DNA from 2 places in the Staphylococcus schleiferi genome. Region 2 is predicted to be linked to the other one. Evidence: riboswitches for the same ligand, from Rfam matches in the RefSeq annotation. Region 2 holds a riboswitch; the other holds the start of a gene.

Region 1 (15,241 bases), 290 kb from region 2:
TCTTTGACCAACATCCACAACTAAGCCACCTTTAACAACTTCTGTTACTTTAGCCTCAATTGTTTCGTTGTTATCTAATTTTTCTTGTAAGTACGCATAAGATTTCTCTTCTTCTAACTTGCGTTTAGAAAGGATGTAACTTCCTGTTTCATTTTCCTCATCGATTTCAATTTTAGTAACATATGCACCGATTTCATCTCCAACTTTAACAACTTCATTCGCGTTGTCCACGTGATAAGTTGATAGTTGGCTAATAGGAATAATGCCGTTAAATTTTCCACCATTTACATGTACAACAACGTGTTTGTCTTCAATTTGCTGTACTTCACCTGTAATCTTATCGCCTTCCTTAATGTCATTAATCATTGATTCATTGAATTCTTCAGTCATCATGAATGCCTCCTTATACTACTACATAATAATAACTTCTTATAAAAGCGTTGAATTGTCAAGAAATTTAGATAAGTTTGAATAAAATAATTCAAACTTTATTTACTAGCGCTATAATTCGATTTGTGACTTCTTCAATGGATAATCCTGTTGTATCAATTTCTACAGCGTCAGCTGCTTTTTTTAATGGTGAAATTTCACGATTCATATCATAGGCATCTCTTTCGGCAATATCTTTTTTTAATTGTTCAATTGAAGATACAATCCCGCGTTCTTGGTTATCTTTGAAGCGGCGCTCAGCACGCTCTTCTACAGATGCAATCATATATACTTTTACTTCGGCATCAGGAAGAACAGTTGTGCCAATATCTCGGCCATCCATAACGATGCCTTTTTTAGCCGCTAATTTTTGTTGTGCTTGTACTAAAAACGTACGCACTTCTTTAATTGAAGCAACATAGGATACTTCTTGCGTAACATCATTTTCTCGTAGAAAATCAGTGACATCTTCATCATTTAAATAGACACGCTGCCCTTTTTCTGGATCATATGCAAGATTTAAATCAATTTGATCCATCATTTTGTCAAAATGCACAATGCGATCCTTATGTTGTAAGTAATAATAAGTAATCGCACGATACATAGCCCCTGTATCGACGTACACCATTCCGAGTTGTCCTGCAACTCTTTTCGCTATAGTACTTTTACCAGCAGCTGCTGGTCCATCTAATGCAATATTTATCGCTGTCATTTGTTACCTTCCTTGTCGTTTGTTTAACATTATTTTATCATAAGAATGGATGGCTTTACGAGGAGGAACTTATATGAAAAAATTATTAGTCATACATACAGGGGGCACCATAAGTATGTCGGAAGATGAATCAAATAAAGTGAGTACGACTACTGACAACCCTATTTCACATCATCAAGATGTCATTGCGAAATATGCAAAAATTGATGAAATTATGCCTTTTAACGTGCCGTCACCTCATATGACAATTGAGCATGTGAAGATTTTAAAAAATACGATTGAAGCACCAGAAAACTTAAATTATTATGATGGCTTTGTCATTACTCACGGTACGGATACATTAGAAGAAACAGCTTTTTTATTAGATTTAACAGTTGCTACTTCTAAACCGATTGTCATCACGGGCGCCATGCGGTCTTCAAACGAAATTGGTTCTGATGGTTTATACAATTTCATCGCTGCAATACGTGTAGCGATATCGGATGACTCTGAAAATAAAGGCGTAATGGTCGTATTTAATGATGAAATTCACACTGCACGTAATGTAACTAAAACACATACATCAAATACGAATACATTTCAAAGTCCTAATCACGGGCCACTGGGTGTGATAACGAAAGCAGGCATTTATTTTCATCACAGACCATATGAAAATCAAAATTTGCATCTGGTTGATTCTACTCTGAACATCCCCCTGGTTAAAGCATATATGGGAATGGGAAGTGAGATGTTGCAATTTTATGCAGATACACAAGTGGATGGATTAATCATCGAAGCATTAGGGCAAGGTAATCTGCCACCTACTGCAATGCAAGGGCTGAATGCATGTTTAGCACAAGGTATGCCCATTGTGTTAGTTTCACGTTCTTTTAACGGTATTGTAAGTGCTGTGTATGCGTATGAAGGTGGCGGTCATCAACTGTATGAAAAAGGTGTTATCTTCTCTAATGGATTAAATGGTCAAAAAGCTAGACTTAAATTGTTAGTGGCATTGAGTAACAAATTGACGCATCAACAAATACAAAACTATTTTAATGAATAAAACGATATCATTTGGATTTTTTAAGATAGGATAAAAGTGATTGTAGAAGAAACTATCTGGATTTATGAAAAGAATATGAATAAACAATAGAGCAGTCGTTGTCTATGTTATGCTTACCTTAGACAACGACTGCTCTATTTAGATACACTAAAGGTAGCGTATCATTTATGATTCTAATGGAGATTGTTTTTTCGTTAAAATATCTTGCGCAATCGCATCGCCATGATATTTACCATTTTCAATAAAAATTGTATTCGCATCATTTCCTGCTGCAATAACACCTGCAATATAACAATTTTCGATATTTGTTTCATACGTATCATGATGGTAAACAGGAGCTGTTCCAAAATCGTTTGTATGCACTTCGATACCAATAGATTTCAAAAATTCATAATCTGGATGATAGCCAATCATTGCAAATACATAATCATTTGGAATGGTGATACGTTCGCCTTCTTTTTCAAAAGTAACATGACTATCAGTAATTTGAGTGACAACACTATTAAAATGCATTTTCACGTTTCCTCTACGGACCAATGATTCAAAGTTTGGTAAAATCCATGGCTTAATAGAAGGTGAATAATCTGCACCACGATAGATTACGGTCACTCGTGCGCCCGCTTTTTCTAATTCAATTGCAGCATCGACTGCTGAATTTTTCCCACCGATCACAACGACATCTTGGTCAAAATAAGGATGGGGTTCTTTGAAATAATGCATAACTTTTGAAAGTTCAGCGCCTTCAACCTCTAATGTATTATGTTGACCATAATAACCCGTTGCAACAGTTAAGAAACGACATTGATAAACATCTTTCGTAGTAGTTAAAGTGAAATGATCGTCTATTTTCTTTACCGTTAAAACTTCTTCAAAAGCGTTAATATTTAACTGATGATACTTTACGACTTCTCTATAATAAACAAGTGCTTGATTTCTTCTAGGTTTAAGCTCCTCAACAATAAAAGGAACATCACCAATGCTGAGTTTATCACTTGAAGAGAAAAATGTTTGATGTGTAGGGTAATGATAAATGGCATCGACTACATTACCTTTCTCAATAATAAGTGTTTCAATCCCTTTTTTCTTTTGTTCTATAGCAGCACTTAAGCCACAAGGACCGCCACCGATGATGATACTCTCTATAGTTTTCATTTTTAAACAAGAACATTAAAAAATGATGGTGAGTTACCACATATTATGCTACTTTAATGTTCTATATAGCCTCCTAATTCACATACTAGCACAGTATATTATAAGAACTGTTATTTTCCTTAAGTATTATAACAAGTTTTTTTATGAATCTAAATTGAAATGTATGTACATAATGTTAAATTTTTTCAGGTTAACGAAGTGACTTGCATACTGGTTTATAGGTGTTTTCCTGCTTTTATATAGCTTATTATTAAGATGCACTCAATATATAAAACATAAATAAGACTAGGAAATCTTGATACATTTAGATTTCCTAGTCTTATTTTTAATCATTTGTATTGGTTGACGACGAGTGCGCTGTTTGCGCGTCCCCTCTGTCATATAAAATATAATAATTATGGAATAATCAATTGTTGTCCATTTCTAATGTTATTACCTTGGATACCATTTGCACGTCTAATTTTTTCAACATTTTCAGGAGAACCATTACCATAGTATTGAATAGCGATGCGATATAAGTTTTGGTTACCTGTTACTGTATGGGTATGGCCAGTATTGTTTTGGGCTTGTTGATTATTCGCTTGTCCATTTTGTTGGCCATATTGTTGATTACTTTGATTGTATTGTTGTTGATTTTGACCTGTAGTATCTTGTGCGCCGTTGTTATTTTGATCTGAAGCATTTGAGTCATCAGTGGCATTGTTATTATCAGCACTATTATTATCATCTTGATTGTCTGATTGTGCTTTATCATCATCTTTAGTCGAGTTATCTTTATTAGCTTCTTTATCTTTCTCTTTATCTGATTTACTGTGCTCTTTCGTTTCATGTTTTTGAGCAACGTGTGATGCGTGATCGCCTTGTTGATTATGATTAACGAGATAAACACCACCAAAAATGGCTAAAGCACCTAATAGAATAATCGCTGCTAATAAAGGTAACAATTTCTTGAATCTACCACCGCTTGATCTGCCATTTGAAACATGTGTTTCATGAGCGGGTTGACTGTTTTCAGTGCCTGTATGAGATGATGGATGTGTTTGTGACGCGCCTGCCCCTACTGCTGCGCCATTAATTACATTCTCTTTATCTGTGTTACTTTCATGTTGTGCTTTTTTATCATTTGATGATGGATCATCTTGATTTGAATGGACACCTTCTGAAGACTCATGATGAGCCGTTGTTTTATCGTGATGATGTTTAGCGATTGCGCCACCCCCGACAGCGGCAGCACCTGTTAAGGCAGCTTTGTCTTTACTATCGTTTTTTTTGTCATCATGTGTCTCTGAATCATGATTTTCATCGTGCGTTTGATCTGCTTTATGATCTTCTATACTTTGATCATTTTGATGAACTTCTTGCGTTGAATGCGATTTTGCCTCATCTTTTGCGATAGGTTGATCGTTTTCAGCTTTTGTATGTTCATCCTGATGATTAACAAAGCCCCCTACTTTCCCTGGTCTTTTTTGCGATTTTTCATTAGTTTCCTGTTCGCTCAAATCAGTTTGTTGATCTGCTTGATTTGCTTCATTTACAGGTGATGGACCATGCTCTCTCTTTCTATGACGTCTTGATGCATTTCGAGGTGGGAATTGTTGGTTGTTTTCAGTTTGTTGTTCTGAATCGTCTACATGTGTCTCACTAGATGGTTCATCATGATTGTGCGATTTTATTTCTTGACGACTCTGTTCGAATTCATCCTTAAAATTATCTTTTGACACATACATTCATCCTTTCTACGTATATTAAATATATAGCTATATTTAAGGAATTTAAAACATGATAACCTCAATTATTAAAGAAAATTTACCAACCGTTTACATATCCCGATGATTGAAATAGCTATTAAGTATTTATATTGATTATAGCGGTTTTAAAAACGCTGTGTAAAGCATTGTAAAAACTAATGAAATAAATTTTCTAATTTTTCACTGCAATCTAACTTTCGCTTCACTTTTTTCTTATTTTTTTCATATATCGGTTCGATTGTTTCGCAACGATCACAACATTGTGACACGGTTTCATTAGGCATTTGAAAATAAGAAAGGAGATGTTGTCTTCTGCATTTTTGAGTTAAAACATAATGATGCATATGACGGAAAGCGCGCAATTTTATTTCTTCATTTTGTTTGAAAATAGCACGTAATTGTGCGAGTGTAAAGGCTTCGCTCAAAACATCTAAAATCTCTATGATTTCTGAGTCTATCAATTGTCCGAGTTCATATTGTTGAATATCTATTTCTCTTATAATATTTCCTGTTGCGAGAGTTTCCATTAAATATTGGTCATCTGGTTGAAACAATGCAATCGCTTGGCTTTGTTGTCCATCTCTACCAGCACGTCCAATTTCTTGCATATAGCTAGAAGGACTTGGAGAAAGATGGAAATGAATGACTGTCCGGATATCCGGTTTATTAATGCCCATTCCAAAAGCACTCGTCGCTACAATGATGCGAATATCATTTTTTAAAAACTGTTGTTGCACCGTTAATCGTTCTTGATAAGACAAATCTCCATGATAAATCCCTGTTAAATAGCCCGCTTGATAAATGGTCTGTGCGAGTTCTAGGCAAACTTTTTTTGAAGAGACATAAACGATGGTTGGCCCAGAATACGCAATTTTGTCAATTAACCACGTCACTTTCTCTTCATGCGAAGACTTTAATTCAACGGATAGAGCGATATTTGGACGGTCCATTGAAAATTGAATCTTGTGCATCGGCTGTTGAATGACCTTTTCAATGTCTTCTTGTAAATGAATTGTCGCTGTTGCTGTTAATGCTAATACAGTTGCGTTTTCAAATTGTTGGGTTATCTTTCCGATTAAAGCATAATGCGGTCGAAAGTCAAACCCCCATTCAGAAAGGCAGTGGACTTCATCTAATACAACGATACCAAAAGGAATATTTTTAAATTGGTTGAAATAATGTGGTTGTAAAATGAACTCTGGGCTCACAAAGACAAAACGTGACGACTTTATTTTTGCGATCGACAGCCTTTTTTCTGCATCTTCTAAACCAGAATGAATGGCAACAACCTTTTGCTCTCCTTTCATCTTCATTTGCATCACTTGATCATCCATTAAAGAAATAAGAGGTGAGATAATGAGCGTTGGCTGTTGTTTCATATAAGTAGGTAATTGGTAACAAAGTGTTTTACCTGTACCAGTTGGTAATATGCCCAGTGTATTCTGATGTTGTAGCACACTGGTAATGATTTCTTCTTGTCCTGGTCTAAATGATGTAAAGCCGAAAAATTGTTTTAAAGCTGCTTTAAGCATCTAATTCTCCTTTAGCAATCCCTACAATTGCAAGTTTAATTTCAAAGTACGACATATTATCAAATCGTTCTTTATAACGTTTTAAACGCTGATACGGTTCAGCATTGTATTGATTAATAAATTCTTGATTAAAATGATGTAGAAAATCTTGATAGTTATACATTTGATTTTTCATAAATAAATCTAAAATATGATCCTCGATTGTATTTTCTCTCACACCTTCAATTTGAGCAATTTTTTGGAGGTTATAACCTTGATTTAATAATTGTGCCGTCTGATGTACAGGTTGTGAAACGTGAAGTCTCAGTGCACACTGAGAAAGTATAGGAAAGTCACTACTTTCGTTTATCATTAGATAAATTAGAACAAGTTCTTCATAAAACATTTTGAATAAATCTTCACTCTCGATAGATTCAATCATACTGATTTGGGTAAAAGTATACATCGGTTCATCAAAACCTGTTAATAAATAATGGCTATATATTTTTTCTCGTTGCGCTTCTAAGTTTTGATAAAGCGTACGTAATTCTTGCTCTAATTGAGATAAAATGTTTTCTATTTGGTCAGATTGATAAATTTGCTTTACAACTTGATGGACTTCAGTTTGAGACGAAATCGGTTGAAAAGCCATTTGATTGTGTCTGGCATAAGAATAAGTTTGTGTGAGTAGTTGTATGGCATTAAAAGAAGCTTGTAAACATGGAAAAGTAACTTGATTCGTTATTTTTAGTTCAGTCGTTATGGTTTCTTCTTTAATGATTTGTTCAAAAGTTTGCATCTTAAGCTTTGGTGCACAACCATATAAAGACAATAGATTTAAAGAGACCGCATCAAAAAAAGTTTGATGAGATTTTTTTCCTATGATAATATTAAAGATGCTTTTTTTAGTTTTATAGGCTGATGCATGATGATATGCATAATTAATTAAGTGTTTCATCATTTGACCTCATTCTAAAACGAATATATTGAAAATTTAAGTACACAGAACTACAATAAAATTATAATGTTAGTGTGGCACTTTGAAAAGGGAGGCGAAAAAATTGGCTAAATATACGATAGTTGATATGGATACTTGTATCGCTTGTGGTGCATGTGGTGCAGCGGCTCCAGATATTTATGACTACGACGATGAGGGTATCGCATATGTGATTTTAGATGACAACCAAGGTACAACACCTGTACCAGAAGAGTTGTATGAAGACCTTGAAGATGCTTTTGAAGGTTGCCCTACTGATTCTATTAAAGTTGAAGAGGAATCATTTGATGGCGATGCACTCAAATTTGAGTAGACGATAAACAGCGATGATTGCTAGAGACAAGATGTCTTTAATATAAATATAAAACAATCGAATGTCTAGGAATAGACTGAAGTTGAGTGGATGTTTTCATGTTGTACATCCTACTCAACTTATTTATTTTAAAGTTATAAATGTGCATTCAGCTCCACTTGTCATTAAAATTTTTCGCATAAAAAAGAGATGTGTCTTCACAAATTGTAGAAGATACATCTCTTTTTTGTTTAATGACAACATCAACGTTAAGCAGAATCATCTAGGCTGAATAGACTTTGTCTCAGACTTCCTAGTCATGTGCTTCGTTTGAATATGTTTTTATTTTAGAATATGGCCAATACGTTTATATAACAATATAAAGATGACTGATACTAATGCACCTTTAATGATATTGAATGGAATGATACCCGCTGCAATGATAAGCTTAAGATTATTCGCTACATCGGCTAAATTCATAATCATTCCAAACAGTGGAAGTAGTACGAAATAATTTAAAACACTTAGTAATACAGTCATAGCTAATGTCCCAACGATAAGACCAATGATTAATTGACGTGTTGTTTGACGTGATTGATATACCCAATAACTCACTAATAATAATGTTGTTCCAGCTAAAAAGTTGGCAACCGGCCCAACAGGATCGCTCACATTGAAAAAGAAATTAAGTAAATTTTTAATTAATTCAACTAAAACTCCAGCGATGGGTCCTAAAGTAAAAGTAGCTAATAGAGATGGAACATCACTAAAATCAATCGTTAAATACGGTGGTAAAAATGGAAGCGGGAATTTAATAAACATTAAGACCACCGATATGGCACTTAACATTCCCACAATAATCAAATGTCGTGTTTGCTTTTGTTTCATGAAAAAACCTCCTATTAAATTCATCTTAGTTGAATAGGAGGATTAAAAAGCAACACAAATAAACCTCCATCTTCTCCCATCCAGACTTTACTGTCGGCTCTAGAATTTCACTAGATCAGCCACAAAATATCAAGATTTTGATTTTTTGCAGGTCGCAGGCTTTAATTTACTGCCGGTTGGGAATTGCACCCTACCCCGAAGATGAATTCGTTTTTCTATTTTAATGAGTATAGTGTACATGAGAATGCAGCCCAAAACAATGTTTTTGCAATCATTTGACAGTAAGATTCTTTGATGGGATGGTTTTATTTGAAATTTATCGTTTACTGCCAAGTGTCATTGACGTAAAAACAGATATAAGCGCATTATCTTCTTAATTATGAGGGGTTGGATGCTTCTAATTACAGAGAGAATTGCAGGATTGCGCGCCTTTTGTATCAAAAATAGGCTTGGTGATTGGCTCGTCAGGCCTATTTATAATAGAGTCACGAAATTTTTTTATCATATAAAGAAAGCGCTCAGACGATTTCTATTTAAAATCATCTGAGCACTATTGATTTTGCGACTGATGCCCTAATTTTATTAGCCTACTAAAGCGTGATAAATACCAAGTACACAAAAAAACAGGCACTTAAATATTTTTTAAACTTTATGCCTTCTTTTTAGGCAGTGTGATGGTAAAGGTTGTTCCCTCGTTGATGCGACTGTCAACATCGATGTGGCCACCATGCGCTTCAATAATCATTCGCGTGATAAATAGCCCAAGTCCAGTACCTTGTTTTCCGCGTTTACGAGCAGCATCAACTTTATAAAAGCGTTCAAAAACTTTTTCTAAATGTTCGGAAGGAATACCTACTCCTGTATCTTTAACGATTAAAATTTGTTGGTCTATAGTTGATTTTGCATGAATAGCTATCGTATCCCCTGGTTGTGTGTATCGAGAGGCATTATCAACTAAGTTAGTTAGCACTTGCTCCATACGATCAAAGTCATAATACCAAGGTAAGGCCATTTCGCCATCGAGTTGAAAATCTAGATGTAAATCGAGCTCATAAGCTTGTTGTCTGTATTTAATCGCCATTTTTTTAATTAAATCACTCATCGGCTGGACTTCTTGCGTTACATTTAGACCTTCAGCATCCATTTTTGCTACGTTTAACAGTTCATTAACGAGTCGACTGAGGCGTTTAGATTCATCTAAAACGATAGACAAAAATTCATTAATTTCATCAGGTTCTGTAACCACACCATCAACAATTGACTCAGTATAGCCTTGTAATAATGAAATAGGCGTTCTAAGTTCATGAGAGACGCTAGCAATAAAATCTTTCTTCACTTGTTCAAGCTCATGTTCATTCGTCATATCTCTGATAATGACCACAAGCCCGCCTTCACCATTCGTTTGAATATTATGAATGTAACTCATAATGACCACATAAAAGCGTTGATTCATCTCATATTCTCTGAATTCTGTACTTTGACTTTTAAAAGTATCATCAATTTGTTGATCGAACATCTCTTTATCATGCGCGTTCATTTCTGACAACATCCGTTGTGCGAGCTGATTTGAGATGATGGTTTGTCTATGATGATTAATCCCTAACACACCTTCAACCATTGAATTGATTAATGTATCTCGAATATTTTTAGAAGTGACTAATGCATCGATATGACTCTGGATACTCCGACTCATTTTGTTAAAAGTCATTGCCAATTCGCCAATTTCATCTTTTGTTTGAACGGGTACACGTTTATCATAATTTCCACGCGCGACCTCCCTTGCCTGCGTTTTAAGTTGACGCAAAGGATGTGTAATACGTGTTGATAAGAAAAATGCGAAAATGGTCGTAATCGCTAAAAAGACGACAGCTGTGATTAAAATAATGATAGTAATAATATTATTTGTTTCATCGATGCTTTTTAAGTCTTGATAAATAAAAATAACAGAGGCTTTGCCGGTTGAATCTTTCGACGGATACCCTAGCAATACAAAAGTATGTTTTTTACCATCAATATTAAACATGACATGTTGAAGTTTCGATTTATTTTGTGTTAAAACTTTTTCAAATAATGCATGTTGATTGATTTCTTTTAACATTTTAGATTTAACTACATCATGCTCATTGATATGAAGGCGATCGGGTAAGATAATGAGACCTTTATTATTTTCCAATAGGTCTTCACTATGTTCGATTGCTATTTTACGATTGTGACTATTTTCAATCACTTTACTTACATTTTCAGCACTTTTATAGAGAGAGCGTTCTGTTTCTTGCGTAAAATAATATTGGAAAAATGTGATGAGTGCAGCGCTTAATAAAATTAAAACTGTCGTTACTATTAATAAAATAGTTAACCACAGTTTTATAACGACATTATTGAGTCGTTTCATCCGACTGAATAACTTCAAACTTATAGCCTACTCCCCATACAGTTTGAATCATTTTAGCTGCATCTGCAGAAACTCGATTCAGTTTTTCACGCAAGCGTTTGACATGTGTATCCACAGTTCTTAAATCACCGTAAAATTCATAGTGCCAAACTTCTTTTAATAATTGCTCTCTATCGAAAACTTTATTTGGCGTTTTAGCTAAAAAGATGAGTAATTCATATTCTTTAGGTGTTAAATTCACTGGTGTTTCATCCGCTAAAACTTTATGCGCATCATTGTCAATTGTGAGATGTTTAAACTCAATCATATCACGCGCATGAGGTTCATTTTGTTCAGCTGTTGCTGATTGTGTCCGGCGTAAAAGTGCTTTGACACGTAAAACGACTTCGCGAGGTGAAAAAGGTTTAACAATATAATCATCTGCACCGGATTCGAAACCTTCAACACGATTATTTTCTTCGCCTTTTGCTGTAAGCATAATAATTGGCGTATCTTTCGTTTCGCGTAATTTCATCGCAACTTCAAGACCATCCAATTCAGGTAACATCAGGTCTAATAAAATACATGCATAATCGTATTTCGTTGCTAATTCTAATGCTTCGCGACCATCACTCGCTTCAGCTATCTCGTAACCTTCTCTTTCTAAGTACAATTTTAATAATTTTCTAATACGATGTTCATCATCTACGACTAAGATTTCATTAGTCATCATGACATACCTCCCACACATGGTGACATTTCTAACCTAAAGTTTATTATAGCATATCGAAATATCTGCTTGATAATAAAACAATGAATTTGAATTAAAATTCCATAAAAAAGAGTATGCCTGTAATTTTAATCTTAAAAAAGTATTATTTTTTTAAAACAAAAGATTTAATAAGATGTGCTTGTTAGCATCACACTTTTAAAAGGAAAAATAATTTGATTTAACAATTAGACGACGTCCACACACGGTTTGTTTTCAATGAAACATGGTATCACGCAAACGGACTGTGTTCACTTATTGATTCGTACCGCTTTCAGCGAGTTGTCTCAATGATTTAACCTCATGTGGTGATAATACTCTGCCTTCTCCTGCACCTAATCCTTTTAATGTTAACGGTCCAAATGAAACGCGAGATAGTTTTTGAACGTTAAAACCAAAATGTTCAAACATTCTTCTCACCTGTCTATTACGTCCTTCTGTAATTGTGATTTCTACTAAAGAACTATTTTTCTCTTTATTTTGTTTTTTGACTTTCAGTTTTGCAGGTTGTGTGAGTCCATCTTCAAGCATAATTCCTTTTTCTAATGCCTTCACTTGATCTCTTAAAATATATCCTTCTATTTTAGCAACATACGTTTTTGGTATTTTAAAACGAGGATGTGTCATTAAATGCGTAAAAGCACCATCATTCGTTAACAATAATAAACCGGAAGTATCATAATCTAAGCGCCCTACTGGATAGATACGCGTTTCAAGATCGTCGAAATAATCAGTGACCACTTTTCGACCACGATCGTCAGAAACACTCGTAATGACTTGGGCAGGTTTATAAAATAGAATATATAATTTATCTTCCAGTTCAAGAGGAATCCCTTCCACACTGACTTCATCGGAAGGGCGGACTTTCGTTCCAAGTTCAGTGACTGTAACACCATTCACTTGTACTTTACCTTCTTGGATTAATGTTTCTGCTTTACGTCTTGACGTATAGCCGCTATTTGCGATCCGCTTTTGTAATCTTTCTAATTCTTTGCTCATTATGATTCTCCTTTTTGATTCACTAACTGACTAAAAAAGGATTCGATTTCCTCTTCTTCCTCATCAGTTGTAGGCAATGCTTCTAAGTTTTCTAAGCCAAACACATTTAAAAACAATTCAGTTGTATATAATTGTTGACCTCGGGCTTCAGGGTTATTTCGAGGTTCAATTAAACCTTTACCAATCAGCGTCTTAACTGGACCATCTGAACCGACGCCTCTAATTAATTCTATATCATTTCTAGTAACAGGTTGATTATAAGCTATGATAGCTAAGACTTCCATGGCAGCTTGTGAAAGTTTTGTTGATGCTTTATTAATAATCAGCGACTCTATATAAGGTTCAGCTTCTCTTTGCGTTGTTAAAATAAAGCGATTACCATATTGATGGATTTCAAGTCCAGGTAAATTTAATTGAGAAATTGCCGTGTTTAACGTGTCTGAATCAACAGCTAGTGTTTCGAGTAATTGTGCTTCATCAATGCCATCTTCACCGACTGTATACAAAATTGCGGCAAGTGCTTCTATTGTATTAAGTGTCATAATTAACCCCTTTACTGATTTCGATATTCTGAAATGCTTGAACTTGTTGTAATTGAATGATGCCATTTTTGGACATTTCTAACAAAGCTAAGAAATGCGTGACGACATGTTCAATCGATTCATGAAATGTAAACAAGTCAAAAAACGAAATGCGAGTAGATGTTTTTAACTGATCATATATGTGCTGGGTCGATTGTTGAATCGTATACGTTTCTTTTCTTATATCTACTGTTGTTGGCTTCTTAAGTGCAACACGGGTTTTCATTTTTTGATATGCAACGATTAACTCGGTTAAATCGATTTGAGTATCGGGTGACATGCGCTCAGATTGCTCATAATGTGACAAATCTGTCGGCGCTTTTGTGTAATAATGCGCACGAAGTTCGCGTTGCTCGTTTAACATTTCAGAATAGGCTTTGTAGTTTTGATATTCAATTAATTTTTCAACAAGTTCGTCACGTGGATCCTCTTCTAATAAATCCTCTTGGGGTGTGTCAGGTAATAACATTTTACTTTTAATCATTAAGAGTTCAGAAGCCATTAACAAATATTCACTTGCGATATTAATTTCGAGTTGCTTCATTGCATGAACGTACTGCATATATTGCTCTGTTAATTCACGCATAGGAATATCATAGATATCAATTTCGAATTCATTGATCAAGTGCAACAACAAATCCAGCGGCCCGTTAAAGGCATCAAGTTTTACTTCATACATGGATGATCCTCATTTCATATTGCAAGTCATGTGCATAATAACAAAAAATATTATAGCATGTTTATGTATAACAATAAATTTTTGGAGTGATAAAATGAAAGAAAGTGATTTAGTTCATTTTTATTATCAATTTCATTATGAACAGCATTATTTTTTATGCCATGATATTTTAGAGGAGGCGTGGAAACTACAATCTGAGTTTACGAAACAAGATGCGGTTGTAAGTTTAATCCTATTGGCTACAGGATGTTATCACTATCGTAGAGGTAACTATAAAGGCGCCCACAAAACCTTTAATAAAGCTTATCAAATCATTCAATCCTATAAACCGAATGAACTGGTATATTTAGGTTTAAATATTGCAGAATATAAGGAAGTATTAAAGCATTTAATAAGCGCGACTTCTCTAGAAATCCCTTTTTCTCCGATTCAACTGCCTCTGACAGAAGAAATGGAACAACAAATTGAAAGTGAGTTTCCGAATTATTGTGTAACGAAGCATGTTGTCAGTACGCCTTATATTTTACATCATCATCAACTGAGAGATCGGACAGAGGTTATCGCAGCACGTCACCACGCACTTACACAAAGAAAAAAGGAATAAAACAGATGATTCTTAAATGAACTTCTGTTTTATTCCTTTTATACTTTCATCTCTAAAGCCCAAACGCTAACTTCGAATAAAGTACTAAGCTCTAGGATGATAGTCTTGGTAAATCTTACGAATCTGATTTTTAGTCACATGCGTATACAATTGTGTTGTAGAAATATCTGAATGTCCTAACATGTCTTGTACCGCACGCAAATCAGCGCCATTCTCCAATAAATGTGTGGCAAATGAATGACGTAATGTATGTGGTGTTAGTCTTTTGGTAATGCCTGCTTTAAGCCCAACTTGCTTAATCATCTTCCACACGCCTTGTCTTGACATTGGCTTACCATGCATATTTAAAAATAAAACATGGGTAGTCGTATGTTTTAACAATTGTGGTCTTATCTCTTGTATATAATGTGCTAAACAATCGATGACCGTTTCACCTAAAGGCACAATTCTTTCTTTGCTTCCTTTAC
Region 2 (15,241 bases):
AAATGAAGAAAAAGTGGGCGAAGGTATTCGTGAAGCTTTAGAAGAAAATGACTTAAAGCGTGAAGATTTGTTTATTACGTCTAAGCTTTGGTTAAGTGATTATGGTCGTGACAATGTGGAAAAAGCTTATCAAGCTTCATTATCGCGTTTAGGTTTAGATTACTTAGATTTATATCTTGTACATTGGCCAGGAACTGATGAAGATTTAATGATTGATACGTGGAAAGGGATGGAAGATCTTTACCAAGATCAAAAAGTTAAAAATATTGGTGTAAGTAATTTTAATGTTGAACATTTGGATCGTTTACTTGCCAATGTTCGTATCAAACCTGTGATTAACCAAGTTGAATTCCATCCATATTTGACACAAAAAGCTTTACATGAGTATCTTGATGCACAAAATATTCTTATGGAATCTTGGTCACCTTTAATGAATGCACAAATTCTAGACGATGCGACGGTAAAAAGTGTTGCAGATGAAGTAAACCGTTCAGCAGCACAGGTCATTATTCGTTGGAATGTACAACATGGTGTTGTAACAATACCTAAATCAATCACACCAAGTCGTATTGAAGAAAACTTAAATGTTTTTGATTTTGAATTATCTCAAGAACAGATGGGTCGCTTAGATGCGCTCAATGAAGATCGTCGTATTGGACCAGATCCTCTACAATTTAACGGTCAATAAAAACTATCAAAAACCCGAGATTTCGCAACGTTAGCGAGATCTCGGGTTTATGTTTTAGTATGTATGAATTATTTTACAAATGAAATTGGACACCTAACCAACAAGCGATAAAACATGCACCATATTGCAGGACGCTATATGTGACAAATAGAAGTCGTTTTTTCGACTGTTGAAGCATTTGTAATAACTCTAATGATAATGTTGAAAATGTTGTAAAACCGCCCAGTATACCGACAGCAAAAAATAATTGCGCTGCGTGTGAGGCAGTATAAATTTGAAAAAGGTAGCCGATTAGAAAAGAACCTAACAAATTAACGAATAAGGTAGTTATCGGTATTTTGAAAAAATCAAAGCTAGATAAGCGAGCTGTTACCATTGCTCGAAGGACAGCCCCAATACCGCCACCTATACATAATAGTAGGACATTCATTTGTGAAAACCTCCTAATCGATAACCTAGAAAACAGCATAAAATGCCACAACAATAACTGACGAGCGCATAACTTAGTAGTATCAGTAAATGACCATATTCAGCTAAATGAACGAGGTCAAATTGGAAGGTTGAAAAAGTGGTTAATGCCCCTAAAAAGCCAGTTGTTATGCCCTGTTTGACTTGAGGATGTTGGGTAAACCACTTTGTAGAGAGACGGGTAAAATATCCCATACCCATTGCCCCGATTAAATTAGCAAGAAAGGTGCCGATTGGAAACTGTGAGTCAACAGGGATGAAACTGATTTGCCATCTCAACAATGCACCTATCGCACCACCTATAAAGATATAAATATATTTCATGCAATCACCTGAACCTTAAATGGCTTCATGCGTCATTTAAATAATACCAAAGGTAAATAGGGAACTTACAATATGAATACAAATGACCACTAAAAGAATCCACGGTTGTATTCGTGACGCTTTATGTATCCAACTGCGTTGCTCTGGCAAATGTTTGATTGATTTGTCTGCAAAAACGATGGATGCAACTAAAATGACGAAGTTTACAATACTACATACAAAAATCAATTTTACAATTGAAGTAAAATGCTTTTCGAGCATAGGATTTTGTGTATTAAAATAAAAACTAATAAGCATTAACAATACCGATAAGTAAAAGTATTTTTTTGATTTGGACATAGTGCGCCTCCTTTATTTATCGATAGTAATCATATCATATTTTATTTGTGAATTGAACGAATGTTGTTCAAATGCAAAGCGTTAAAATAGCAGAATAGGACTTAAAAATGGTATAACTATAAATAGGATTAACAGCAATAAGGAGGCTATTTAAAATGGCAGAATTGAAAGTACGCGTATTTGCAGATGGTGCAGATATTGAACAAATGAAAAAAGCTTATCAAAATAAAGAGGTAGACGGTTTTACTACAAACCCAAGTTTAATGGCAAAAGCTGGCGTTAAAGACTATGTGGAATTTGCTAAAGAAGCAGTAGAGGCAATTCCTGATGCATCGATTTCATTCGAAGTTTTTGGCGATGACATGGAAACAATGGAAAAAGAAGCAGAAATCATCCAACAATTTGGTGAAAACATTTTTGTTAAAATTCCAGTTGTCAATACAAAAGGCGAATCAATGATTCCATTAATTGAAAAATTATCAGCTAAAGGCGTTAAATTAAATGTCACTGCTGTCTATACAATTGAACAAGTTAAAGCTATCACTGAAGCTGTCACTGAAGGTGTAGAAACATATGTGTCTGTTTTTGCAGGACGTATTGCAGATACAGGTGTTGACCCTATGCCATTAATGAAAGAATCAGTTGAAGTGACACATAGTAAAAAAGGCGTGCAATTATTATGGGCAAGCTGTCGCGAGTTATTCAATGTCATTCAAGCTGATGAAATTGGTGCAGATATCATTACTTGTCCATCAGACGTTGTGAAAAAAGTGTCTAACATTGGACGTGACATCAATGAATTATCTGTAGATACAGTTAAAGGATTTGAGAAAGATATTAAATCTTCTGGATTAAGTATCTTATAATTTTTAACTTGTGAGATAGATTTGAAATGAGTTCAATGGCTTTTTCCTTTATGGGAGTCAAGCTACGAAAAGTTTATAACAAGCTTAAACGTTAAAAAAAGTGACTGTTTCTGAAGCATGAGTGTATGCTTTAGATGCAGTCACTTTTTAATTTCTAATGAGTGAGTTGCTTATTAAGGTAGGCGTTTGTGTTATGATAAAGTGAACAAGGAAAATGCTACAAAGATGAAAGGGGGCCTATGTTGCACATGCAGAATCAAGCATTTCAACATCAAATTGAAAAAGACTTATGGTATCTTAATCAACGTGAGAAAAAAGCACTGCGCACATATTTAAAATCGCATGACATGGATGATATACAGAATCAATATCGTACACCACAGCGATTTGTTTCCTATTATTTAAGGAATCATATTTTTTCGAATGAATTAAAAACGTCCAGTTATTTAACAATGACTTTGATAGGTTTGTTTGTTGTCAATGTGCTGTTACTAGGACTGTTTATAGGGGCATTACTCTTATGTTTAAGTTCAGCCCATTATTTTATCCAACCGAATATGAATTTATCAGTAGGATTAGTGATCACGATTATGTTAAGTGCGTTGATTTCTTTAGTGCTCATTGTCTATTTGATGAAAGTAGCGAATGGCTATTTTACAAAGCGACTCATCGATTATAAATTTAATAAAGCAAAATAAAGCTATAATAATTTGGAAAGCATCATTGCATCTTTCCATTTTTTTATAAATTGTATGAGTGGTATAGGGACGACGAGGGTGATATTGTGTTCAAAATGGACTTTCGTTTGTTCAAAATAAGAAGAGGCTGCGATGACTTGAACCATATTGATGAATATCTGTACAGGTGCACGTTGAGGTTGCATGGGGCATAGGATGAGTCTTGGATTCAAATAGAAGGGTGATAAATGATACGTATTTAAAAGTTGCATAGAGAAATTTTTCTGAGTGCGGAGGTCTTTTTGTGACGCTAATGCCAAATCGTTTAAGAAGCGATGAAGAGAATGCTGGCTATGGTGCGTATGAGATACATATTTAATCAAAAGTGGATACTCTATATTTTCAGAAGTTTTGAGGTAAAGCATAGTTTCGTGCGCATATTGTATCGTCATTGTTAAAATCCTTTCTTAATATCTTCATATGTGAGAACTTGCTTCAAGTGTTTCAAAGCATGCGTCTTATATTTCCTTATTGTAGTCGGAGAACGTTGCATCAACTGTTGAATTTCTTTTTGTCGATAGCCTTGTAAATAGTATCGCAACCATTGCTGTTCCGGAGGCTTCAAGGTTTTTGTTAAATCGCTTAACAACAAATGCGTCGTATTTAGAGCTGTCGTTTGTAATTCTATTTGCTTCATTTCTAGCGGCAACGGTGTGGGCTTTTGAGATGATTGACGTAATAAATCAATAAGATAGAATTGTAAGTGATAGGTGATATATTTTTTGAAGCTTTGATTGAAAGAAGGATTATATTTTAAAGATAGAGACCATAATTTGATTAATAAAAGTTGAAAGTACTCATCATAATTATAATCAATATGATACTTGTGCAGTAAAAAATGGATTAACTTATAGTATTGGACATAAAGTGTATTAAATTGCATGGACATGACTCCTCAATAATAAATGAACTGACCGGTCATTTCCTTTGTAACACAGCTAAAAGATTGAGGCATTCCACGATTTGTGCTATTTTATGTTTAATACAAGTTTTAGCAATGACAAATAGGTTTAAATTCTTTGTATATTTGTCGTTGAATGCATTTTAATGACATTTAATTTATTAGTTAACATTCGAGGAGGAAATTATGGACTACGATCATTTAAATTTAGAGCATTTTTTCGCGCGCAATGATGATTTAGATGTTATCCGAGATCGTTCAGAATTTGTAATGATTAACAACATGACAAAACAAATGATGTATCGAGATGGCGAAGTCGAAGGTACGATTGATCTCGCACGTTATTATTATAAAAACCGCTCTCAAGCTGCAAGTTTCATTATGATGGATTATCATCGCGATGAATAGTAATGAAGAACTTTACATATTCATTACTATTTTTTTATGAATGTGTAACAACGGGGGTATCTCGTTGTATAGATGCATTGAAGGTGGTAAAATTTGATTTCAAGCGGATAAAATAAATATATGAATTAAAATGAAACATTCTGAAGAGGTGTGTTTATGAGAAAGCACAAAAATGGCTCGATAATTGCTGTAATAGCGTCTTTTATTATTTTTGTTATTGCAGGTTTTTTCTTTTTTAGCATGATTAAAGATCAAATCTTTTTTAAGCATGTTAATCAAGTAGAGCAAGTTGAGAAACTAGATGTGACACTTGATAAGGCAGCAAAGAAACAAATTGATAACTATACTAGTCAACAAGTTTCAAATAAAAATCATACGAATTGGCGTGACGCATCTGATTCAGAAATTCGCGATGCGATGGATAGTTCGGTGTTTATGGATGACAAGAGACAGAAGTATCAATTTTTAAATTTGTCGAAATATCAAGGTATTGATAAAAACAGAATTAAAAGAATGTTGAGAAATCATCCAACATTATTGGCACATACGGATGATTTTTTAAATGCTGCTAAAGAAAAACAAGTGAATGAAGTTTACTTAATTTCACACGCTTTATTAGAAACTGGCTCAGTTATGTCAGAGTTGTCGAACGGTGTCGATATTGACGGTAAAAAATATTATAATTTTTATGGTGTTGGGGCACTTGATGAAGACCCTATTAAAACAGGTGCTAAATATGCGAAGAAAAAAGGCTGGGATACACCAGAAAAAGCGATTTATGGTGGCGCAGAATTTATCCATGATCATTACTTATCAAACCCAAATCAGAATACGTTGTACAGTATGAGATGGAATCCTAAAAATCCTGGTGAACATCAATATGCAACAGATATTAATTGGGCGAAAAGTAACGCCGTCATTATGGCAGATTTTTACAAAGATATGAAAACAGAAGGTAAATATTTTAACTGGTATGTTTATAAAGATGACAAAAAACATCAAGATGGTAAAAATTACTAGTCTATAGAGAATTTAAGAATATATGATAATCAATAAAATAAAGCGGAACAGAATCCAAACACTCGAGTGTAGGTTTCTGTTCCGCTTTATTTATGTTATAACTCTAGGAAGAAAGTGTATGTGTGATTCAAAGTTGCTTTATATATGCGTTGATACAGTCGATGCTTTATTATTCCGCTTTGTTACGACGTCCTAAGAGGAAAAATAAAGCAATTGTTAAAATGAGCACTTTACCAATTTTTTTAATCAAAATCAATCACCTCACTCTATTATAAGCTTGTTCAATTTCATTTTCAGTTCAGCTATTAAATATTGTCGTAATTAATGTTCAAAATAATGATGGGCTTTTAAGAAATCTTTTGCGACAACAGCAGGCTCTTTTCCTTCTCCATCTGCTTCATAATTCAATTTTTGCATTTGTTTTGTATTGATTTTACCTGATAAATCTTTTAAAGACTGTTTGAGTTCAGGATGTGTTTTTAAAATTTGATCTGTTGCAACGACACTCGCGTCATAAGGTGGGAAGAAGTGTTTATCATCTTTCAAAACAACAAGGTCATAGGCTGAAACACGACCATCAGTAGTATAACCTAATGCCACATCCAATTTTTTATTTTTTAAAGCGTCGTACACTAAACCAATTTGCATCGGTCGGATTGTATCAAAATCAAAACCATATGCTTTTGTAAAAGCAGGATACCCATCACCGGCGCGTTTGATCCAGGTACTATCTGTTCCTAAACGCAGTTCATCGCTATGTTTTTTTAAATCTGATACATTTTTTAGATGATACTTACGTGCTGTTTCTTTAGTGACCATAAACGCAAAAGTATTTTCAAATCCATAAGAGTCAAACCAAGTTTGGTGGAAACGTTTTTCAAATTCTTTTTGAGTAATCGCCATTGCTTTTTTAGGATTTTTGACTGGGTCCATTTCTAATGCACCGACAAGATCCGTACCCGTATAACGTGTCGAAGAAATATTTCCATCTCCATTGATTAAAGCATTATGTTGAATCGTACTAGAGCCCAAATTATTAATGATTGCGGGTTTGATTTTTCCTTTTGTATCATGCTCGATTTTAAGTCGAACCATGTGTGCCATAATTTGTGACTCACTCGTCGATAGTGCTGTGATTTTTACACTATCTTTTGAAGTCCCACCTAAACCGGGAAGTGAACAACCAGACAAAATAATCAAACTTAACATAAATAAAGCCAATTTTTTATACACGATGACAAAGCCTCCGAATATTAATATCATATCTTCAATTAAACAAAAAGGGTAAAAATATCTTGTGAGATTATTATACCATAGTAATTTTTTTAGTGTTCTTTATCACATTCGCATATAAAAATAACGTTTTTTCATTATTTCTTTTCATTAAGGGTATAATGAATTTGAATGAGATACTTAAAATAAGGATGATGCAAGATGAGAGTAGCCATTATAGGAATGGGCACAGCAGGTGTGAGTGTGCTCAGACAATTAGTTAAATACAAGCATTTTAAGAAAATTCAATTAGATATTTATGATAACGAGGAAAATATGGGGCAAGGCAAGCCCTTTCAAAATGATAGTGAGGATTTGCTCATCAATGTACCAGTTGATATGCTGTCATTGAATATCGATAATATTTTAGAATTTAGAGAATGGTATAACGAGCAAGATACATTTAATTACGGTGATGCGGACTATTTGCCACGTTATGTATTTGGTCATTACATGAAAAGCTATCTAGAACAATTTGATCATGCATTCGACAATGTAAATGTAATTAAAAAAGAAGTTAAACATATGTATATTGAAGAGCAAGCCAATGAAATCATTCCTAAGCGAATCGTTGTATGTACTGATGATGAAGTGGAATCTTGTAAAGACTATGACTATGTGTTTTTTACAATTGGTACGATGTCATATCACGACCCTTACCAACTCAAAGGTCAAAAGGGTTATATTCAAGCGCCTTATCCAGCTAATCAAACACTGTCAGAAGTTAAAAAAGATGACACAATTGCTATTATCGGTACGGGTTTGGCAAGTTTAGACGTCATTCGTTATGCATTGTCGCACCACCAGAAAAAGCCAATTATTATGGCGAGTCGTGGTGGTAAGTTGCCAAGTGTTCGGGGTGAGATGCAAACGATTAAATTTAAATATCTCACTCTTGAAAATTTTGACCAGTTAAAAGCAGAAAATATGGGTGTGGTTCCATTAGAAGAAGCGGTGGAATTATTTAAAAAAGAATGTGAAGTGCGAGAGATTCCACTTCAAAAATTGCTTAAACGTCGAAAATATGATGCGGTCCGTGATTTAAATTATGACTTGAATCATCCTGAAGATTTAGGGGCTTTGCAGAGTGTATTTGAGGCATTAAAAGAAAATATGGATTGGATTTGGAACAGTTTGAGTCGTGAAGATCAATCCCAATTTATAACGAAGTATCATAGATATTTAAAAGAAAATACGAATCCGATGCCGAGAGAAACAGCTTTATTGTTGATTGACGCAATTAAAGCTGGTGATTTAGAAATATTATCTGGACTCGAAAATGTACGCCAATATTACGGTAAATATCGACTTGCCTTTAAAAATAAAGAGGATGAATTAAAAGTGGGTATCGTCATCAATGCGACGGGGCCGAAAAAACATTTGAGTCAGTTAGATGAGGACGATGCACTGTTGTTGGATATTGCGAATCGAGAAATTATACAACCGCATCCAATGGGTGGAATTCAAATCGTGCCGTCTACAAATGAAGTAATCAGTCCATTGTATGGAACTTTGCGAAACTTAAGAGCAATTGGTCAAATTACCAATGGTGTCAATTTTGAACGTAATGGTGTGACAATGATTGTTCAACAAGCCGTGAGGGCAGTCGACAATTTATATGACACGTATAAAGCTAAAAAAGCGCTCGAAAAAGAGAAAAAGAAAGCGCAGAAAAAGGCGAAGAAAAAGAAAAAAGACAAGAAGAAGAAAAAGAAAAAATAAGGCATTCAACTTAGAAAATGACAACATGATTTATCTATTCTTTCAAAAGATTCGGTTCACTTTCTTTAAAGCGTCACTATGATTGTGATGCGTTAGAGGACAAGTCATATTTTTAGTAAGTTATATTATTATTTAATAATGATTTTTTATAGAATAAGTTTATTTCCTGATTTTATATTCAAACAATTGTAAAATTTAAAAAGATACGGTAATATAGACGCATGGACTTCGACAGTCCATGCGTATCTTTTATACTCAATACAATTTCATATATTCTTTCGGGGCTGGGTGAAATTCCCAACCGGCAGTAAATTAAAGCCTGCGACCCATATTGCAAAGCGATATGGCTGATCTAGTGAGAATCTAGAGCCGACAGTTAGAGTCTGGATGGGAGGAAGAATAGGTAGGACATTTTCACAAAGTATTGTGAAGCTTATTTGTCGTACCAAATGATAAATGAATACGTCTATCTTTTAAGAGATAGCGATTCCTAATTCCCACTACTCGATTTTAAACGAGTGGTTTTTTTATTGAGGTGAAAGATTGGAAAATTATTTAGAACAAGCAATACAACTCGCACAAATGGTCAACGGCCAAACAGGAACGAATCCTCCTGTAGGCGCTGTTGTAGTTAAACACGGTAGAATCATTGGATTAGGCGCACATTTAAGAAAAGGCGACAAACATGCTGAAATTCAAGCCATTGATATGGCTGGTGAAGCAAATGTAAAAGATGCATCGATTTATGTATCATTAGAGCCTTGTTCTCATTATGGAAGTACACCGCCTTGTGCCAAAAGAATCATCGACACAGGGATTAAAAAGGTGGTATACGCAGCTAAAGATATCACTTTAGATACAGCGGGTCACCAAATGATGGTAGAAGCGGGTATTGATGTAGAGTACCGTCCGATGAAACGAGCCTTGGATTTATATGCTGACTTTTTCAAAAGTAAATCAGAGGGACGACCTATTGTAACTGTCAAAGTCAGTGCAAGTATAGATGGCAAACAAGCTACAGATGTTGAAGAGAGTCAGTGGATTACATCAAAAGCTGTAAAGCAAGATGTTTTTAATTTGAGGCATAATCATGATGCCATTATCACTGGTAATGGGACACTTCGCAAAGATAATCCAAGTTTGACAACGCGTATTGAAGACGGACATCATCCGGCAAAAGTCATTCTTTCGCGTTCTGGTGACGTGAACTGGAATGCGCAACTCTTTAAAGATGAAACGACACCGATTTATATTTATACCGAGAACCATAGTTTAACATCGACAAAAGACCATATTCATATTATTAAAGCGAATCAATTAAATGTTGATTTTATATTAAAAGATTTATTTCAAAAAGGTTTCGGTCGGATACTTGTTGAAGCCGGACCGAACGTGACATCACAATTTTTAGCGTCACATGATGTGACTAACTTCATCCTATATTTAGCCCCGAAAATCATAGGTGGTCAAGGTAAATATCAATTTTATCAAACAGACGATGTAATGCCTTTAGACCAACTACCACAATTTGAAATTGTACACAGTGAAATAATAGATACCGACATGAAATTACGAATGAAGAGGAAGTGAATCCATGTTCACAGGTATCGTTGAAGAAATAGGTACAATTGAAAAAATTCAAAAGCGAAACCCCACAACTGAACTGACTATACAATGTCAACATATATTAACAGATATGCATATTGGTGATTCTATAAGTGTCAATGGCACGTGCTTAACGGTAACCACTTTTAACGCAAACAGTTTTTCAGTGGAAGTTATTTTAGGTACTGAAAATAAAACATATCTTGCAGAACTTAAGGCAGGCGATAAAGTCAATCTAGAGCGCGCGTTATTAGCCACTGGCCGTTTAGGAGGTCACTTTGTGCAAGGCCATGTAGATGGGAAAGGTCGTATCAAACAAATTCAATCATCACAAAATGAATGGATTTATACGATTGAAGCACCCACTATTTTAATGAATCAAATGGTTTCTCAAGGGTCTATTGCTGTTGACGGTATCAGTTTAACAATTTTTAAAAAGCACCCTCATGCTTTTGACATTCATTTAATTCCAGAAACAAGAAAAGCGACAACTTTATCTACGAAGAAACAAGGAGATCCTGTTCATTTAGAGACAGACATGTTATTTAAATATGTCCAAACGATTGCAACACAAAAATCAGACCTATCTATGGAAGATTTGCTGAAAGCAGGATTTTAATGGAGGCGTAAGTAATGAAATTAGATACAATTGATGAAGCGCTCAATGCTTTAAAAAAAGGAGAAATGATTATTGTTGTAGACGATGAAGATCGTGAAAATGAAGGAGATCTTGTTGCTATAACGGAGTGGATGCACGATGACACCATTAATTTTATGACTAAATATGGAAGAGGACTCATATGTGCACCTATTACAAAAGAAATCGCTGAAAAAGCAGGATTGGATGGAATGGTTAAACACAATAACGATCCACATGGTACGGCTTTTACACAAAGTATTGATCATATCCAATCGACAACTGGAATTAGCGCTTTTGAAAGGATGCAGACTGCACGTGCTTTAATTGATGAACAAATGGACCAACATACCTTTAACCAACCGGGCCATTTATTTCCGTTGATTGCAAAAACGCATGGTGTTTTAGAACGTCGTGGTCATACAGAAGCCACTATTGATTTAGCACGGTTAACGGGTGCTACACCTGCAGGATTAATTTGTGAAATTATGAATGAAGATGGAACAATGGCTAAAGGCGTGCAACTTGAACAGTTCAAAGAGATGCATCAATTGAAAATGATTTCTATTGAGGATCTTGTTGGACACATTAAAGTGAATCGTAAAATCATAACGGAACAAGCGAAAGTTAAGTTACCTACGCGATTTGGTACTTTTGATATGTATGGATTCACTTCGAATATAGATGGTACTGAACATTTAGCTATTGTGAAGGGTGAGATTCACCCAACGATGAATGTACGTATTCATTCTGCTTGCGCTACAGGAGATATTTTTCATAGTGCACGCTGTGATTGTGGAGATCAACTTGAAGCGGCAATGGCCTATATTGAACAACATGGTGGCATGATTTTATACTTACCCCAAGAAGGTAGAGGCATTGGCTTAATGAATAAATTAAAAGCTTATGAGTTGATTGAGCAAGGCTATGATACAGTTTCCGCTAATGAAGCGTTAGGTTTTGAACCAGATTTAAGAGAGTACGATATCGCAGCACAAATGTTAAGACACTTTAATGTAGAGCGCGTGCATTTATTGAGTAATAATCCAGAAAAATTTCATGGTTTAAAACGTTATGGAATTCAAATTGATGAGCGAATTCCGCTCATAGCTGAAGAAAATGAACACAATCATGATTATATGCACGTCAAAAAAACACAAATGGGACATATGATTTAAATATAGGAGGAAGAAAAATGAAATTTGAAGGTCAACTTATAGGTAAAGGTTTAAAAATAGGGATTGTTGTAAGTCGTTTTAATGATTTTATCACAGGTCGTTTAGTCGAAGGGGCACTTGATGCGTTAAAACGCCACCAAGTCGAAGCTGACGATATTGATATTGCTTATGTACCGGGAGCATTCGAACTTCCAATTGTGTCAAAGAAAATGGCACAAACTCAAAAATATGATGCAGTGATTACACTTGGCTGTGTGATTCGTGGTGCAACATCCCATTATGATTATGTTTGTAACGAAGCTGCTAAAGGCATTGCTAAAGCGGGAGACGATACAGGCATTCCTGTAATATTTGGTGTTTTAACAACTGAAAATATTGAACAAGCTATTGAACGTGCAGGTACAAAAGCAGGCAATAAAGGGGCAGAAGTCGCCGTTGGTGCAATAGAAATGGCTAACTTATTAAAACAGTTTTAATGAAATAAAGCGCTCATATTTCAATTACGTAGCGATTACCAAAATTTTATAATTGAAAACGATGATGTGGAGTGGCGCTAAGACATGATGTCAATAGAGACAGCCACTCCATTTTGTTAATGTGACATTAATAAGCAGAAGCCACAACAGCTACTATTTTGGCATGTTGTGGCTTTCTAAAGTTGACATGAGTGTCAAACTATTTTATTTATTTTTTAACAGCTTAAATAATGTACCGACTGCAAGTCCAATTGCACCTATAGAGAGAAGGACTTTTGGTTTTACAAATTCTTTGAAGGCTAATGTTAAGTTTTGAGGTCTTTCCGCTAATCGTCGCATGAAGTAACCAAACCAATCATCACCATAAGGGACATAAATCGTAAAATTATATCCTTCCTTTGCAATCGACTCTGCTAGATCACTTCTAAATCCATACAACATTTGAAATTCGAATTGAGATTTATCAATATGATTGTCCTCAACAAATTTTTTAACATGGTTAATGATTTTGTGATCATGTGTGGCAATTGAAGTAAAGCTTTTAGAATTTAATAATCTTTTTTCGATAAGTCGAATATAATTTTGATCAATTTCTTCCTTCGTTTGATAGGCGATATGTGGTGATTCTTTATAAGCGCCTTTAACTAAACGTAAGCGGAGTTCTGGATATTTATCGATGAGTACATCTGCTTTAAATAAGTAAGCTTGAATCACTGTTCCAATATTTGAATAATTGGGTTTTAATCGATCTAAAGTTTGTGTAATATCGAAAAGGCTATCGTACTTTTCTGTATCGATGTTAATGTGCATATGATCATAGCGATTTGCTTTCGAAACAATTTCTTCAATGTTTTCAAAACATAAGGCACGATTAAATTCGCTACCTAATTGGCTGAGCTTAACCGACATATGCGCGTTGAGTTGATTTTCGTGAATCGCATCCATAACTTTTAATATATTTTCTTTGGCTGCAATTGCATCACGCTCATTATTGACAAACTCACCTAGATTATCGACGGTTGCTGCAATATTTTTGTCGTTTAATTTCTTAATTGTAGCGACAACCTCTTCTATCGTGTTACCAGCAACAACTCTATTTGCACCTAATGAAGGTCCTACAGTTTTTGCTAATGAGTTTAAATAAGCATTGTTTGATAGTGTAATAAAAAAGTTTTTGATTAAGCTCATTTCAATTCCTCCCATATCCTTTGTTCATTGTCATAATAATAGTGTATCATGAACAGATAATGGAAGAAAACGTTTTCATAGTACATAATTACAATTTTAGCATCTATTTTTCTTTTAGAATTATGAATATTTAAATTTTTTATTTGTTACTTGTGACTAAGATGATAAATTGTGTGAAACGGTGAGTGGTGGTTTCTGTAAATTAGTATCAATCGGTTCTTGTGCTAGTGCTAAAAAGAGGGGCATCATAAGCAAAAACAATAAACTAATCACACATTTAACGATGATTTTCATTAACGACACCTTCAATTTAAATTTATTTTCAACTAAAACGTATCATATGATTATCAAGTAGGTGTGAAAATGTTGTAAAGATGCGCTTTAAAAAGTAAACAGTGCTAAATATTAACGCAATGTAAAGTTCGCGATTGAAACTTTACGATATCTTTAAATTTCAATCGTTATGTGCATGTTAAAATAAGAGTGAAATCTTTTTAAGGGAGATTATAACATGTTTAGAGATATGGCATTTTATATATTTGGGACGCAGTTAGATACGTTTGTACAATACTTTGTTTTTGAACTTATTATTTTAGTTCTAATTGGTTTAATTGTGGGGGTGCTGACACACCGATTGTGGCTTGTAGCTGTTGTAATTATAGGGTTGAATCTCATTGATGCTGGTATTATAGCGAATTTTAATGCTTCTCAGGGAAATGGCTCACTGATTGGTCAATTTTTCTTAATGTTAGTCGCAAAGTTTTTCCCTACTTTTTATGAATTGCTTTTAGCAATTTTATTATTACGTTTACCGTTCATACGTAAAACTTTTAAATTATCTTAAAAATGGAAAGCGCAGCATCATAGTAAATATTTAAAGATCACACGCGCTTTTTTAATAGTTGTCAGTGACGCATATCAACAGGATAGAAAATTTACGTCTCAAGTAGATTTCTATCCTGTTTTTATGATTTCCTTTTTATTCGCAAACATGAATAAAATCACGCTATAATAAAAGGAAGAACGTAAAGGAAGGGTAATGTTGTATGTGGAAATGGGAAACAGATAATAAAGCTAAAGGCGTCATCGTTATTGTTCATAATATGTTAGAACATACAGGAAGATACGCCTATGTCATCACACATTTAAAACGTAATGGTTATCATGTGATTATGGGCGATTTACCTGGACAAGGCCAAACGTCACGTATGAATAAGGGCCAAATCGAAAGCTTTGAAATCTATCAAGAACGGGTACTTGAGTGGATTGAAATTGCAGAAGCGTATCATCTTCCTACATTTATTATTGGGGTCGGATTAGGTGGGCTCATTTGTGTCAATTTATTAGAAAAAGTGCAACTTGATATTGAAGGATTGATTTTAATTTCGCCATTGATGGCTTTTCATAATAGT

The links. Region 2 has a riboswitch for FMN ahead of ribD (bifunctional diaminohydroxyphosphoribosylaminopyrimidine deaminase/5-amino-6-(5-phosphoribosylamino)uracil reductase RibD). Riboswitches for the same ligand answer to the same signal wherever they lie in the genome.
Region 1: it holds a riboswitch for FMN, as region 2 does, so the genes downstream of both, MUA40_RS06440 (ECF transporter S component) here and ribD (bifunctional diaminohydroxyphosphoribosylaminopyrimidine deaminase/5-amino-6-(5-phosphoribosylamino)uracil reductase RibD) in region 2, are expected to answer to the same signal.

What each region holds. Positions count from the first base shown of each region.
Region 1 is NZ_CP094712.1:1,359,845-1,375,085, reverse strand. It holds gene rpsA (30S ribosomal protein S1) at 1-390, opposite strand, end outside; gene cmk ((d)CMP kinase) at 482-1,141, opposite strand; gene MUA40_RS06470 (asparaginase) at 1,215-2,183, shown strand; gene ypdA (bacillithiol disulfide reductase YpdA) at 2,349-3,335, opposite strand; gene MUA40_RS06460 (LysM peptidoglycan-binding domain-containing protein) at 3,731-5,062, opposite strand; gene MUA40_RS06455 (RecQ family ATP-dependent DNA helicase) at 5,239-6,615, opposite strand; gene MUA40_RS06450 (helix-turn-helix domain-containing protein) at 6,608-7,552, opposite strand; gene MUA40_RS06445 (ferredoxin) at 7,656-7,904, shown strand; gene MUA40_RS06440 (ECF transporter S component) at 8,226-8,771, opposite strand; FMN riboswitch at 8,836-8,978, opposite strand; gene MUA40_RS06435 (ATP-binding protein) at 9,421-11,163, opposite strand; gene MUA40_RS06430 (response regulator) at 11,147-11,872, opposite strand; gene MUA40_RS06425 (pseudouridine synthase) at 12,167-12,910, opposite strand; gene scpB (SMC-Scp complex subunit ScpB) at 12,910-13,452, opposite strand; gene MUA40_RS06415 (segregation and condensation protein A) at 13,442-14,170, opposite strand; gene MUA40_RS06410 (DUF309 domain-containing protein) at 14,265-14,774, shown strand; gene xerD (site-specific tyrosine recombinase XerD) at 14,859-15,241, opposite strand, start outside.
Region 2 is NZ_CP094712.1:1,065,365-1,080,605, forward strand. It holds gene MUA40_RS04985 (aldo/keto reductase) at 1-688, shown strand, start outside; gene MUA40_RS04990 (fluoride efflux transporter FluC) at 762-1,118, opposite strand; gene crcB (fluoride efflux transporter CrcB) at 1,115-1,480, opposite strand; gene MUA40_RS05000 (hypothetical protein) at 1,517-1,819, opposite strand; gene MUA40_RS05005 (transaldolase) at 1,975-2,685, shown strand; gene MUA40_RS05010 (hypothetical protein) at 2,934-3,383, shown strand; gene MUA40_RS05015 (hypothetical protein) at 3,386-3,814, opposite strand; gene MUA40_RS05020 (sigma-70 family RNA polymerase sigma factor) at 3,817-4,305, opposite strand; gene MUA40_RS05025 (hypothetical protein) at 4,510-4,731, shown strand; gene sagB (peptidoglycan release complex glucosaminidase SagB) at 4,888-5,751, shown strand; gene MUA40_RS05035 (osmoprotectant ABC transporter substrate-binding protein) at 6,073-6,960, opposite strand; gene MUA40_RS05040 (FAD/NAD(P)-binding protein) at 7,186-8,745, shown strand; FMN riboswitch at 9,016-9,148, shown strand; gene ribD (bifunctional diaminohydroxyphosphoribosylaminopyrimidine deaminase/5-amino-6-(5-phosphoribosylamino)uracil reductase RibD) at 9,289-10,335, shown strand; gene MUA40_RS05050 (riboflavin synthase) at 10,340-10,969, shown strand; gene MUA40_RS05055 (bifunctional 3,4-dihydroxy-2-butanone-4-phosphate synthase/GTP cyclohydrolase II) at 10,984-12,165, shown strand; gene ribH (6,7-dimethyl-8-ribityllumazine synthase) at 12,183-12,641, shown strand; gene MUA40_RS05065 (proline dehydrogenase family protein) at 12,846-13,829, opposite strand; gene MUA40_RS05070 (hypothetical protein) at 14,341-14,673, shown strand; gene MUA40_RS05075 (alpha/beta fold hydrolase) at 14,876-15,241, shown strand, end outside.